Regions from separate parts of the Butyricicoccus sp. AM32-19 genome, predicted to be linked through region 2. Evidence: riboswitches for the same ligand, from Rfam matches in the RefSeq annotation. Region 2 holds a riboswitch; the other holds the start of a gene.
The links. Region 2 has a riboswitch for cyclic di-GMP ahead of DW806_RS16115 (transposase). Riboswitches for the same ligand answer to the same signal wherever they lie in the genome.
Positions count from the first base shown of each region.

Region 1: it holds a riboswitch for cyclic di-GMP, as region 2 does, so the genes downstream of both, DW806_RS04090 (hypothetical protein) here and DW806_RS16115 (transposase) in region 2, are expected to answer to the same signal.

Region 1 covers NZ_QUIX01000003.1:59,542-67,124, forward strand. Annotated here, with positions in the region: gene DW806_RS04075 (ATPase P) at 1-836, opposite strand, end outside; gene DW806_RS04080 (carbon starvation CstA family protein) at 920-2,425, opposite strand; gene DW806_RS04085 (S-layer homology domain-containing protein) at 2,683-5,331, opposite strand; gene DW806_RS04090 (hypothetical protein) at 5,491-6,123, opposite strand; cyclic di-GMP riboswitch class I at 6,179-6,269, opposite strand; cyclic di-GMP riboswitch class I at 6,407-6,499, opposite strand; gene DW806_RS04095 (transglutaminase-like domain-containing protein) at 6,776-7,583, opposite strand, start outside.
Region 2 covers NZ_QUIX01000014.1:66,921-74,503, reverse strand. Annotated here, with positions in the region: gene DW806_RS11470 (Gfo/Idh/MocA family protein) at 1-216, opposite strand, end outside; gene DW806_RS11465 (solute:sodium symporter family transporter) at 325-1,920, opposite strand; gene DW806_RS11460 (helix-turn-helix domain-containing protein) at 2,224-3,063, shown strand; cyclic di-GMP riboswitch class I at 3,271-3,360, shown strand; partial or broken gene DW806_RS16115 (transposase) at 3,850-4,068, shown strand; gene DW806_RS16110 (IS256 family transposase) at 4,063-4,593, shown strand; gene DW806_RS11450 (hypothetical protein) at 4,590-5,126, shown strand; gene DW806_RS11445 (helix-turn-helix domain-containing protein) at 5,275-5,433, shown strand; gene DW806_RS11440 (MurR/RpiR family transcriptional regulator) at 5,819-6,655, opposite strand; gene DW806_RS11435 (MFS transporter) at 6,954-7,583, shown strand, end outside.

The sequences.
Region 1 (7,583 bases), on a different contig from region 2:
AGCACAACCGGATGTGCATAGCGGGCCGGCAGCGGGAAATTCAGATAGTCCGCAAGGTAAGCCTGCATTTTCTCCTGTGCCTGTGCATCATTTTGCATGATGGAGGTACGGTTGTTGCGTGCTGTCGGCAGGACGCTGAAGCCTGCAAACGTAAATATCGCGGCAAGGCCGAACAGCGTAAAATAAATCGAAAACGAGCCGTGACGCACGAAGGAAACGATACCGTAAGCCAGCGCCGCAAATCCAAGCAGTGTGATCGCCATAGCGGCCCAGCGGTAGCTGCCGTTCGTGCACTGAAAGTTCCGGCGGCGTTTTGCGGCTGCGCTCAGTCGTTCGGTCAGCTCAGGACGGCGCTCCAGATAGTCGATTGCGTTATTGAGTGCCTGCACGGTTTCCTCCGCCTGTGCGCTCATCGGCGGACGATTGCGCTCCTCTTCCTCCCGGCGGGTCTTCTCCTCGGTAATGCGCCGCTCGGCCGCCGCGCTGACACACGGAATAGACGGGTGCTCAGCTCGGATAACGCTCAGGAAATCATCGACCTGCTGCTCGTACTTGAAATTGCACACCTTCTGTCCGCCGTCGAACTCCACGACCAGATAGGACAGCGTGGCGAAAATGCCCTTGCCGGAAAAGCCGCCCTTGCTCATCGCAACGCGCTTGTACACACGCGTTACCATGGAAAACGGAACATAATACCGCCGGTCAATAAAAAAGCTGTTCAAATAGAGGGCATGCCTGCCGATGCCGCACGGACCGATTTTCCGACAGGTTTTTTTATCCTCGGCAAGCGACGCGTCATCAATACGTCCCGCGCTGAGCGGATAAGGTTTCAACATTTTCCGTCACCCCGCAATTATCGTTATGGATGGCCGCAGCCGACCGCACAAAGGAACGGCCGGCTGCAGCAATGCTATTATATTCAAGCAGATTTCTTTGCGCCGCGCTTCTTGGTCGCACGGATGAACAGTGCGAGCAGCAGTGCCGCGAATACAATACCGATCGGGTACGCCACTGCGGTATTGTAAATTACCGTGCCGTCCGCTGTCTTGCTGTTCAACAGGCTGCCGAGGCACTCCGGTGCGAGGATGAAGTAGGTGCAGGAAACTGCACTCATGAACGTAGCCGGAACAGCTGCAATCCAGAAGTTCTTCTTTTCGGTAAACAGGTACATAGCTGCTGCCCACAGAACGATCATAGCGAGCGTCTGGTTGGTCCAGCTGAAGTAACGCCAGATAACCGTGTAGTCGATCAGACCGGTTGCATTGCCGATGCCGAGGATAGCGCCGATACCGAGTACCGGGATGCACAGCTTCAGGCGGTTTGCGTACGAACTCTGATCCATGTGGAACCAGTCGGACAGCGTCAGACGAGCGGAACGGAATGCGGTATCACCGGAAGTGATCGGGCAGATAACAACGCCGATCATGGCCAGAGCAATACCAACGCCGCCCATAGTCTTGGAGCATACATCATAGATCGCTGCGGACTGACCGCCTGCCAGCGCTTCCGCCAGACCGGTGTTGAGACCGCCGGTGACCTCATACAGAGCACAGCCGGCTGCCGCCCAGATCAGTGCGATAATGCCTTCGGCTACCATTGCGCCGTAGAATACGAAGTGACCCTGCTTCTCGTTCTTCATGCAGCGCGCCATCAGCGGCGACTGCGTGGAATGGAAGCCGGAAATTGCACCGCATGCAACCGTGATGAACATAAAGCTCCAAATCGGCGTGCCGGACGGGTGCATATTGTACAGGTGAGACCAAATCTCCGGAATGGTGTAATTCGGGTTGGTGAAGATACCGATGATAACACCGACCGCCATGATGATCAGGCACATGCCGAACAGCGGGTATACCTTACCGATGATCTTATCGATCGAAATAAAAGTTGCAATAAAATAGTAAACCAGGATGAGGATCAGCCAGAACAGCGTGGTCGAAAGCACACCGGACACACCGTTGCTCTTGCACAGCGTAACGATCAGACCGGCCGGGCCGACTGCAAATACCGTACCGACCATGATCAACAGTACAACTGAGAACACACGCATGATATTCTGCATGGTGTGACCGAGGTACTTGCCGGTAACCTCTGCGATGGAGGCACCGTCGTTTCGCTCACTGATCATGCCGGAGAAGTAATCGTGTACGCCGCCGGCAAAAATGGTACCGAATGTGATCCACAGGAATACGACCGGGCCCCAGAGGGCGCCCTGCAGGGCACCGAAGATCGGGCCAAGGCCGGCGATGTTCAGCAGCTGTACCAGAAACAGCTTCCACTGCGGCATGACAACGTAGTCAACGCCATCGTTAATGCGAACTGCCGGCGTTTCCCGGTCATCCGGGCCAAAGGTTTTGTCCACAATTTTACCATAAGTAAGATAGCCGGTGATCAATAATAATAAGCATACGATAAAGCTGATCATATTATCTCCTCCTCTATACCGGCTGCGAAAGCATGACTTTCGCATAAAAATCACCGAAAAGCCTACTTTTGGAATTCCTCTTTTTCCCTTTCGGCAATCCCTATTATGAACCTATGATATAAAAACCACAAGGACAATATGTTATAATTTTAACAAGAAAAATTTGCCGAAATTTGTTTCCTTTAGAAAAAACTATCAGCGCAATAAAATCCCCCGACCAATGGCCGGGGGATTCGTTCGCCCTTATAGGAAAGTATTTACTTTTCCAGTTCGGTCCAATCACGAGTTTCGCGCAGCTTGCTCCACTTCTCGTGCTTGTTTCCCTTGATGTCGTAATAGTGGCTGTTCGTAGCCTCCTGTACGGCCAGGTAATACCATGCGGAAGTATCGGAGTTGTCGCTCCACTTGATCATGTCGTTGTGCAGATCCTTTGCAGTCTCCGGAAGGCGCTTGAGGACGCGGTTTACGAGCATCATCGCCTCAGCACGGGTGATCTTGTTATTCGGACGGAAGGTGCCGTCGGTATAACCGTTGATCCAGCCGTTGTTGGCAGCGGCGCTGATTTCGTTCTTTGCCCAGTGGGATGCAATGTCGCTGAAGTCAACAGCGGTCGTGTTGGCCTTGTCGTCAAAACGAGCTGCGATCGCAGCGAACTCCGCACGGGTGATCGGCGCATTCGGATTGAACTTGCCCTGGCTGTCGCCCTTCACGATGCCCATAGCGCTCAGCGTAGAAACAGCGTGGTTGTACCATGCGCCGGCTGCTACATCGGAGTAGCTGTTGGACTTGGTGGAGTTTGCATTGCGGGTCTCATCGGTGAGCAAACGGAAGAAGATGGTTGCTACCTCAGCACGGGTAATGCCGTTCTGAGGACGAACGGTGCTGTCCGGATAGCCTACGATGTAAGCATAGTGGTCATCGCCGTTCAGACCGGTCGGTACATCATCCGGAATGGTAACGGTGGGCTTGCGGCCGCCGCCGCCACCGCCGCCGGAAGAAGATCTTCTTGCGTAGGTGTAGGTAAAGACGGTGTCAGCCTTGATTTCCATGTCAACCTTCGGCTCAACATTCCAGCTGCCAGCACGATAGTCAGCGTCCGGGGTATTGCCTGCCTGTGCGATGTTGGATTCAACCAGCTTCGGCTGAACCGTTTTGCCAGTTTCCATGTTAATCGTGGAAACGTAGAAGATAATGTCCTTGTTATCCTTCGTGTGGCTGTCCCACTTGCCGTTTACTACCTTTTCGGTTACCTTGTACTGGTAACGATCGGGAATGCCGTCACCCTTGTTTTCGGGATCCTTGGAATCGCCCTTGGTGTCAGGATCATAGAACAGCTTGAGCGTCAGCTTCGGAACAGTGCCATCTGCATTTTTAGTCACCGTACCGCTTGCAAGGTAACCATCTGCATGCAGATTCAGCACATAACCAGTGTAACCCTTCGACTTGGCAGTAATGGTCTCATTCAATGCTGCAGTACCGGTTTCGGTATCAGCTTCGACAATTTCATATCTCTCAGTCGTCGGATTGTACTTGTAGTGCTCGATGGCGTACGCGTACTTCGGTACAGTAGCGTAGGTGTAGGTGAATACGGTGTCGTTTGCAACCGTCGCACCAACAACAGGGGTCGTATCCCATTTGCCTTCGCAGTAACCAGCAGCCGGCTTTTCGCCAGCAGTCGGAATACCGTCCGGAATAACGACTTTTTCGATTGCGTTGCCGTTTGCGTCATTGAACGGAACGTAAACGATAACGCCAGCGTTAGTGTCATTGTTCCAGTTGCCGTTTACAACCTTGAAGGTCAGACGGTATTCCCATGCGTCCGGGATGCCGTCACCCTTCTCTTCCGGCTTCTCCCGGTCGCCCTTGGCGTCAAGGTAGTAGTGGAGGTTAATGGTTACAACTTCTACCAGCCTACCGTCCTGCGAAGCAGGGGTAATCGTGGTCATAGACGGAACATAAACGTAGTTCTGCTGGTTCTTCGCATAGTCCGCGTAGAGAGACGCAATCGACGTACCCTTAACAGCAGTACCCTTCTTCGAGAAAGCCATGTCGGCAATCTCGTCACCATTTTCATCGTAGAAATGCTGGTTAATGGTGTACTTATACTCCGGATCCGGATTCTTCACGTAGTTCGGAGTAAAGATAACATCATGTGCAGGCATGGTGAACTTGCCGTCAGTAATCTTTACACCCTCCGTCTCAAGCGTCCAACCAGTAAAGGTGAAGCCGTCCTTTTCAGGATAGTCTTTCTTTACAGATACCTCAGAATTAACATCGTGAGACTCTTCTTCATACGTGGTTTCATCTTCATTCTGGTAGATTACCTTGTAGGACTTCGGCGTCCACTTTGCGTACAGAGTCAGGTCTGCATTCGGCATCCGATCGCCAGTCTGGTACGGCTTATTGTTTGCTTCATCGTACCAACCGTCGAACCTATAGCCTTCACGAGTAATTTCTGCATCAGTCGGAAGCGTCAGCTCCATCTTGGGGTAAACCTTATCCTTGCTGTAGCTGCCGTCAGCAAGCGTACCGCCGTTCGCATCATAAGTCAAATTATGAGAAGTTGCGGAAACATAAATCTTAACGGTAGCATTGCGCTCGTCATTCGTAACCTTAGCAAGATCAAGGCTAAACTGATACTCACCATTTACCTTCTCAGGCTTTCCGAGACCCTCCGGGTCAAGTACTACACTATCAATCATGTAATCCGCAGTCTCCGTCTGACGAACACGTACCGCAGAAACATTAACGGCCGAATTGTACCAGAACGTCTCACTGCGGAGCTCTTTACCAGCATCGAGACCATCCTTAATAATAACCTGATAAGTTACGCTGCGGCGTTCAGGATACTGTATCCAGTTCGGTTCAGCATTAACAGTCCAGTCGGACACGTCAATCTGAACCATCTGAGAATACTCAGTGCGAATCAGATAGTAGAATACAAGCTGAGAGCCTTCAGCAAATGCAGTCCACTTAGGCGAATTCTTTGCCTGATACTCAAGCTGACCGTCGTTGTAGCGAATATTGGTGATTTCGGTACCCTTAGCGGTCTTGTCATCGCCACCCTAGTCAGTCTGCTTTTTGTTGCTGGCATGCACACGAGCCTGCCAGAAAACGGTGTTGTAGGCCGCGTCTGCAGTTGCTTCGCGCTCAGCGGGTGCGAGGTCGGTAACAGCCTTGCCATTGCCGACAACAGCTTCGTTGATGGTCATCGAGTTGCCATCGTCACCGACTGCCCGACGGTTGGTCAGCCAATATTCAGCCTCGATGGTCTGAACCTTATTGGCATAAACATCAACTGCGTTATCGCTATTACCGCTCGTCGTTGCAATTTCATTTGCCGGAGAATTGCTTACTGCATCATTATTCTGAGAATCATTTTCATTGGAACTGCTATTATTGCCAGTCTCCTCGATGTCCGTACCGCCGGACGGTGCCTGTGCAGGATCCGGATTCTCAATCTGTCCTGCCTGTGCAGTATCCTGAGGCTCAGTCTGTCCTTGGGTCTCAGCATCGGGAGTTTTTTGAATGGTGTCTTCTGCGGGAGTACTGTCAACAACCGGCATCTGGTCTTCCGGTGACGGAAGGGTGGTGATGCCTTCATCGCCGGCCAGCGCCCAGGTCGGGCACATGGTCAGCGCCATGATAGTCGCAAGTGCTCCTGCGAGCAGACGTTTACGCATATTCTTTTTTAACATAGGAATACCTCCTTGGTCAGCGTGCATGCTGATCGAGAGGGATTGCAAATGTATTTCTGGCAACCGGCTGCCATGCGGAAAGAGACTTTCCGTTTAGGCCCCTGGCTTTGCGAGACCGGCTTTCACCGATGGTGCCTTTGTCTGTACAACTTGCTCCTCAACGAGCCGCACAGATCATGTGTTTGTGGGTTTGCGATAATCTCAGAATGCAATGCAGTTTCAACCTCCAAATAAAATACCCCCTTTACAGCGCGCATAGCTCTGCAAGGGGGTATAAAGCACCTTTGGCAGCCGGCTGCCATGCGGAAGAAAGTCTTCCGTTTAGGCCCATTTAGCTTTGCGACACCGGTTTTCACCGGCTGTGCCTTTGTCTGTACCTGTACCCCTTTACGGAAGTCATGCACAGAATTTTACGATCTTTTCTGTCGGCAGACACGCCGGACTGCATACACAGCCCTTTGCCTGCGCAGGACAGAAATCCTCCGGATCCTCTTCTTTAGTATACCATAAATGCCCGCGAACAACAAGCAAATACTGTAAAAACGAAGAAGAGTTTCAATCCGGAATCGTTTTTTATGCAAGAAATCGCCGCTGATTGGGCATAAACATATCCCATCAGGACCATTTGCATACAAAATGAAATGAAAAAGTGTTAAGCCGCAGCTACTGCAAGCGCATCGCTAGTGCTGGTGTAGGTCAGCGGAGATACACAGTCATGCAGGGTTTTTGCGTTCTTCACGCTGCGGGTAACCGCGTAGGTCAGGTCAATCTGATACCACTTGCCATTCAGGTTTACCTTGTTCCAAGCGTGGTAGCTAGAGCCGGCGTAACCCTTGGTCAGTGCACACGGGATGCCCTGGCTGCGGCACATTGCTGCAAACAGCGAGGAAAAATCGTAGCAGATACCGGTGGTGCCCTTCAGGGTAGCGGCGGTATCCGGGATGTACTTGGTGATCGTGCCGCTGGTGATCTCATTCGCCAGCTTGTTATCATAAGTATAACGGCTTGCCATATAGTTGTAGATGGCGATAACCTTAGCCTCATCGGTCTTGGCGTTCCTGCAGAGCTCAGCAGCCTTAGCGGATACCGTATCACCCTTGGAGAACTGAACCTCGGAAGTGGAGACCAGATACGGAGTGTAGCTGTCCTTAACGGTTACGTTCATGGACTTGGACTCGACCTGCTGATAGGACGTACCAGAAACGTTGCGGTACAGCGTTACGGTGTACTTGCCGTTGCCCTTATCGAGAGAGAAGGAAGCATCCTTGCCGCTCGGGCAATCATAGAATACAGTCTTGCCGCCGTTGTACTGAATACCAACCTTGAGCCTTGCACTCGAGGAGTAGTTTACGGTAACATAACCGTGAGTGGAATTACTCATATCCACAACATCATTTACTGCTGCTGCGGTAACGCCCATCGAGAGGGCAGCTGCTGCAAAAACTGCGCATGCAATACGA
Region 2 (7,583 bases):
TTCGGGATCGGTGACAACGTCCATCCAGTTGGTGGTGTAGCGGTTGTAGCCCATGTTCTTGGCGAACTTTGCTACTGCATCCTCGCTGACGTCGCTTACCAGCTCAAATACCGGCATATCATCGCCGAAGATCATGCGTGCGTTGTGGAATGCGGTGGTGTGGGCCTTGCCCATCCAGCCAGCGCCGATCAGACCGATTTTAATTTCCTTGCTCATAAGTTTTTCCTCCTCAAAAAATCTCAATACTCTTGTTGGATTTTATCGAAAACGCCTTGTGCGTTTCTTACAATGTGAATAGATGAATGGTTTCCGGGGGCCGGCTCATTATCGAGCCAGACCGATCGGAGAGAACAGCGCGTAGACGCAAAGCATCAGGATGAAGCAGGTCAGCGCGGCGGGTTTTACATACTTCCACGGGGTCAGGTCAACAGCCTTGGAATCCTCGAGGATGAAGTCGGTAGCACGGGGCTTGAACTTGCCGATGAGCAGCATCAGTGCCAGGTCTACCGGGAACAGTACCGAAAGAACATACAGGTAATGCACATTCAGCGGCAGGAACTTGGAGATCGAGTACAGGATGACGTGTACGACCAGCGTAATTTTCGGTGCGCAGGCCGGAACGCGTTTGGTGTAGAAGCCTACCAGCACGATCGCGAGGATCGGCATGGAGTAGAAGCCGAAGCACTCCTGCAGGAAGTCATACAGACCGGACGGTGCATTGCTGACGAACGGCGCTACGCAGATGGATACGATCGCAAGACCGGTACCAACACGCTTGCCTACTCTTACCAGATGAGAGTCGCTTGCGGTCTGGTTGAACAGCGGACGGTGGAAGTCCAGCGTGTAAAGCGTTACACAGCTGTTCAGTGCCGAGTTAAAGGACGACAGGATCGCACCGAACAGAACCGCTGCGATGATGCCGAGCAGCCAGTTCGGAACAACCGTGGTGATCAGAGACGGGTATGCCAGGTCGCTGTTTGCCAGGCCGTCTCCGAAGAAGCGGTAAGCCAGCAGACCGCAGATGGTGATGAAGAACGGGTCCAGCAGCTTGAGGAATGCGGTGAATACAGCACCTCTCTGTGCCTGTGCCAGATTCTTGGCAGCCAGCGTGCGCTGGATGATGGACTGGTTGGTGCACCAGTAGAACAGGTTGTTGAACAGCATGCCGAGGAACAGAACCGGCCACGGAATCATCGGAGGCAGAGCGTTCGCCGGATTGACCGCGTTGAACTTTTCCGCCGGAACATTGGTGATGAAGTCCTGAATGCCGGCAAGGAAGCTGCCGTTGCCGAGGATGCAGATGGACAGGATCGGGATCAGCAGACCGCCGATCAGCAGACCCACGCCGTTTACGGTGTCGGATACCGCAACTGCCTTCAGGCCGCCGAAGATTGCGTAGATGGAACCGATAACGCCGATTGCAACACACAGGATCGCAATACTCTGATAAGTGGTGATGCCGAACAGCTGATCCAGATGGAAAATCTGGTTGAAGGCCAGCGCACCGGAGTACAGTACGGTCGGCAGGTAAGTAAGCATGTAGCCGAGCAGGAACAGGAACGAGATGATCTGCTTGGTGGTGCGGTCAAATCGAACCTCCAGAAATTCCGGAATGGTGGTGATGCCGGCTTTCAGATACTTCGGCAGGAAGATCAGTGCCAGCGCCAGCAGCGCGATACTTGCGTTTACCGACCAGCTCATGGCGCCCATGTTGGTTGAGTAGCTTTGTCCGGCCTGTCCGACCAACTGTTCGGTGGACAGGTTGGTCATTTCCAGTGAACCGGCGATGACCAGGCCGGTCAGTCCGCGTCCTGCAAGGAAGTAGCCTTCCTTGGTGGACAGGTTCTCCTCCTTGGTCTTGTACCATGAGATCAAGGCCACCAGACCGGTGAAGGCGATGAATGTTAAAATGATAATCAAATGTTTCAACCCCTCTTCTGAACAAGAAAATCCTATTATATTGTAGAATTTCCTATTCTTGTTTTTTCTTTTCCCTTTGTCTTTTTAACTCAAAAGAAACTATTTTTTGCGTTTTTGTTCGTTTCCCTTTCGTTGTACCTATCATATATCAAATTCTCACATTCATCACTACACAGGATAATAATAAAATATCAAAATTTTATACTTTTTATCAGTATCATTTTTTGATATAATTGTATAAGAAAAGCGAATGACTGCATTTCCATGCCATGATATGGTACAAAAAAGGAGTTGACACCAATTATGCTTAATGATATGGGTATTCTGGCAGATTCTGTCCGCTATTACCACGATGCAGATGCCTTCACCGCGACTAACCTGTACCATGTTCCGCACGCAGGCAGCTACCATTGCGACGAAACATACGGTATGCAGCGTAATTATCTGGATATCTGCCAGATGCTTATTGTAGATGAAGGCGAACTGTCGGTCACCTACCGCGGTGAAACACGCACCGCCGGTCCCGGCAGCCTGATCCTGCTTGACTGCAGAGAACCGCACAGCTATCACGCCCTCACACCGATTCGCATGCGCTGGTTCCACTTTGCAGGCAACGGCAGCACGGCCTATACACATCTTATCCTCAATACGCACGGGTTCATCCTGCCCACCGGAAGCAATGCCGAGATTGAGGAATGTGTCCGCCGCATCATGGTCTCGGTGCACCAGAACCAGCCCAATCCTCATATTATTTCCCTGACGATCAACAAGCTGCTCGTTCTGCTCGTGCTCGTGCTCGGGGAAAAGAAAAAAAGCGATCTCGAGATCGCCATTCAGGACTCAGCCGACTATATGACGTACAATTTTGCGGACAAATCGCTCTCCATCGAACACCTGTCCCAGCGTGCTGCGCTCAGCACCTGCTACTATATGCGTAAGTTTAAGGAATACCAGTCAGCAACACCGCATCAGTTTTTGCAGACTGTGCGTCTGAGCGCCGCAAAGCAGCAGCTGCTCACCACCTCGCAGAGTATTGAGACCATCGCAGATAACTGCGGTTTCTCCAGTGCTTCGCACTTTATTATGGCCTTCCGCAAGAGCACCGGCATTACCCCACATCAGTACCGCACCCAGTGGAAATAAAAAGCACACTCTCCGTACTGCGTCCACCGGATGAAACTATCGCGTGTACAGACAGGCAAGCGCAGCGCAGCTGTGCTATCCGAACGGTGATATTCATCAGATTGCTGCACGAAATATCGTTTTTATGACGCGAATTGTATAGCAGACCAATCGCGTACTTATACAAATTATGGTATAACCATCAAAAATCAGGTACATACACGGTGCCTGAGAGATAGGCAAACCCAGCGAAAGATGGGGACGCAAAGCCGGAAGAGTCTAAGGCGGCGAACGCCGCAATGACAGCCGGTTGTAAGCATCAGCGAAGACGCTGTTAACCTCTTCTGCGCTTTATTAGGCAGAAGGAGGTGTACGCCGTCAAAAGAATATGGCAAGCTGATTCGCGGTGCAATACACTGCTCGCAGAGCAAGTAAAACTCTGCCCTTTTGTGCTGTTCCAACAAAGATATAAAAACGCTTTCAAGTCATGAGTAGCCATGTCTTGAAAGCGTTTTTTATTTAAATTTGAAGCCGTTAAGACAGATAAAATGAGGAGGGAAAGTTATGAAAAAATGATTGTTATCGACAATAGTATCATTGTGTTTGTTTCTGACAATGGCGCCGACTGTGGCGTTTGCGGCGGTCGCAGAACTCGAACGCGAGTACATCCTCCAGCGCCAGCGCGAGGGTATCGCCATTGCCAAGACAAAGAGCCAGTACACCGGACGCAAGCCGATACCGCTGTCGGACAACTACGAGCGGGTTGTTTCCCGATGGCGTGCCGGAGAGATTACCGCAATCGAGGCTATGTGGCAGACTAGACTTAAACCTAACACCGAGTTCATGGAAAACGGTCTGGAGGCCGAGCTGGACGATCAGCTGGGCTACAACCGGTATGACTACAAGAACAAGGACACGGATAACGGCCGGAATGGGCACAGCAGCAAAACCCTGCGCACCAGTTTTGGCGATGTAGAGGTATCTGTGCCGCGGGATCGCAAGAGCGAATTTGACCCCAAGGTGCTGAGGAAAAATCAGACCAGCATCAGCCAGGACATCGAGGATATTTTCATTGCCTGTACGGATAATTTGACCGGTTTTTCTGCGGCGATCGAGGCGGTCTATCCCAAGACGGAAATCCAGAACTGCATCATCCATCAGCTTCGAAATTCCAGCAAATATGTCTCCTACAAGGATTTGAAGGCACTTATGGCTGACTTGAAAGCAGTCTACGCAGCGGTAGATGAACCGGCTGCTTTGGACGCGTTAGACACGTTCGCAGAACACTGGGACAAGAAATACCCCAAAATTTCTCAGTCGTGGAGGGATAACTGGGCAAATCTCAGTACCTATTTCAAGTTTCCTCAAGAACTTCGGCGGCTGATCTATACGACCAACACGATTGAAGGCTTTAACCATCAGCTCAGGAAGGTAACCAAGTCGAAATCCGTGTTTCCGACCGATGACAGTCTTTTCAAAATGCTGCAGCATGAGCCGAAAACCTGTAAACGCTGCACAGTATGCGCTCAGAAACGGAGGAACAGCAAATGATTACGAATGAGTACGGCATCCACACCTTTTCACTAAAATTACAATGCAAATATTCCGAAATCCAGAATATTATCGAACAAAACGAGTGCATTTGTACCGGCAAAGGGAAATTAGGACTTTCGTCGTATTACCAGATGCCGCAGTTCAAGTCCATCGACGTTGAAATTCACTTAGGGCAATCCATCTCGCATCCGTGCTGGCTGATACTGATTGTCAACCCGTCTTCTCTGCTCGCCAGTACCTATGAACCGACTGCATTATTTCAAGCTGACGAAAAGTCTGTACAGCAGATAAAGCACCGTCTGCGAAATATCCTTGATAAAATCGGCATTGACCGGCGGCTCAAAGGGTTTAAGCTGTCGAGGTGTGATTTGACCTGCAATCTGTATTATGACCGCAAGGCGGATGTTCAAGATCGTTTGGATATTTTCAAGAAATCCTTTCCTATCCTCCACTACAGTGCGGTTAAGTTCGGCCAATATTCAAATTCCAATGAAAGATTCAAAGGCGCCAATAAGCATTCATCGAGTTAACGTACTGGAAATGGTTCGGATAAAGGCTTGTTTCAGGGTGCTTGAGTCTGCTTAGACAGCATGATTTGACGTTTGATCGCCAACATTAGAATAAGCATACATGAATTAAAGTGAAATGCGTTTTCACCTATGTTGATGGAGGTTTTCTATGCCGAACGATGAAATCCTGACCGTAAAAGAAACCGCAACCCTGCTCAAGACCACGCGCCAGCAGGTGCGCAAGATGATCGCAAATGAAGAACTCCCGGCCGTAAAGGTTGGCCGGGAGTGGAGGGTGCTGAGGGCGGGGATTATGGAGTTTTTTTGAGGTGAATTTGTAAACATACCTATTGGGTCATGTAGCCGTATATTTTCCGCATCAACACATCCAGATAAGGTTTTCTTTCGCGCTGTAGAATATAATTTGATCCTGTGGAAGATGAAGAGTTTGGCTGATATATTTTCGCTGATGTTCCCGATTGGCAATCTGAGCTGCCGTCAGAGATGTGCTATATCGCGAGATTGGCGCTGCTTTATCGGCGCAGTTAATCGCAATAATCAAACGGGAACATGATACAAGGACAGCATTGACTGAAACAATGCTAGATCGTTAGCATAATCTCTTTGATCCGAGCACAGCACATATACGATACAGATGCAATGATGCAATATATCTTTCAAGCATCAAATTCCACACACAGGATCAAAAATGATCAATCAATGCGAAATGGCAGGAGCACTTCATTCATGCGTTCAATATTCTGTACGACGCTGTCCTTGCGGCGGATAGCGAGGCTGACATAAAGCGTGTCGATGAGGGAGAACTGCGCCACGCGCGGCGACACGAAAAGCTGCTCGGGCGAATACAGCTCAAGGCAGATGTCGCTGACCTCTTTGAGCGGCGTATCCGGATAGCCGGTGATGCCGATGGTCGGCGCGCCGCACTCCTTCGCGGTACGCACGGCCGACACGATTTCGCGCGTCTTGCCGGTATGCGAGATGGCGATGACCGCCGTATCCGGGCCGCATTGGCTCGCCTGAATCTGCATCAGGTGCGAATCGGTCAGCGAAACCGCGCGGATGCCGATGCGCATGAGGCGGATGTAGAAGTCCTCCGCGATGGTGCCGGACGCGCCGACGCCGAGGATGAGGATATTCTCCGCCCGGTTGAGCACCCCCACCGCCTGCTCGATTTTCTCGAAATCAAGCAGCTGGAGCGCCCGCTCGAGCGTGTCGATATTCCGGCTGAACACATTCTCCGAAATGGTCGAAATACTATCGGTTTCGGACAGATCTTCAAAAATCGTGCGCACCGACTTAGGAGAATATTTCGCCAGCAGCAGCTTTACCTCGCTGAAGCCCGCGCAGCCGACGATCTTGCAGAATCGAATAATACTCGACTCCGCGATATCAAGCTCGGCCGCCATCTGCTGAATGCTGATCGAGGTAATATGTACCGGATCGGCTAAGATATAGTCCGCAATCCGCTTTCCAACCTTGGATAAAGTCGAATACTGCGACTGAATTGCGGCATAAACGTTCTTGTCCATGCAATCACCCTGCACTTCCGCATCATATAGTAATTTCATTGTATCACAAAACATCGACCTTGTGAAGAATGCACAAAATTGAATATTGTTCTTTTTACAATATGATTTATTGAATTTTATTCCGCTCAGTGCTATACTTGTAGATGTTCGGTGGAACGGACTTCCACTGAAAGGGTATAGCGAGAGACGAGTCCGGACAACGTCTCAAAGGCAGACCCACTCCCGATGCGCCCGGCGCACGGACGGTCTGTATCGCTGCAACTGGTAAAAGAAAAATAAAAAAGGACTGAGCAAAACCATGGGCAAATCCAGCAACCCGACTTTCGCGGGTGATAAGGAATTTGAGAAGATCCATCTCAAGGAAAAGTTCTCCTACGGCCTCGGCGATGTTGCCTGCAACGTTGTCTACGCCCTGACCACCTCGCTGCTGATTTACTTCTACACCAACGTAGTCGGTATCTCGGCGGCTATGATCGGTACCATCATGCTGTTCTCCCGTTTCTTCGATGGTATTTCCGACGTACTTATCGGTCATCTGGTTGACCGCACGCATTCCAAGCACGGCAAATCCCGTGCATGGATTCTCTGGATGATGATTCCGTACGGCATCGCAGCCATCCTGCTGTTCACCGTTCCGCCCGCAACCCCGATCGTCAAGGGCATCTACGTTTTCATCACCTATAACTTCTGCACCACCGTTGTCTACACCGCACTCAACCTTCCGTATGCAACGCTAGCTACCCTGATGACCCGCGATACCGACCAGCGCGCCGTTGTCAACCTGTTCCGTACCGGTATGTCCGCCCTCGGCAACATGGTCATCACCGCCATTACCTTCCCGCTGGTTACCCGTCTGGGTGACACCCAGCAGGCATGGATCGAGGTTTCCATCCTCTACGCCATCGTTTCCATCATCATGCTGTTCATC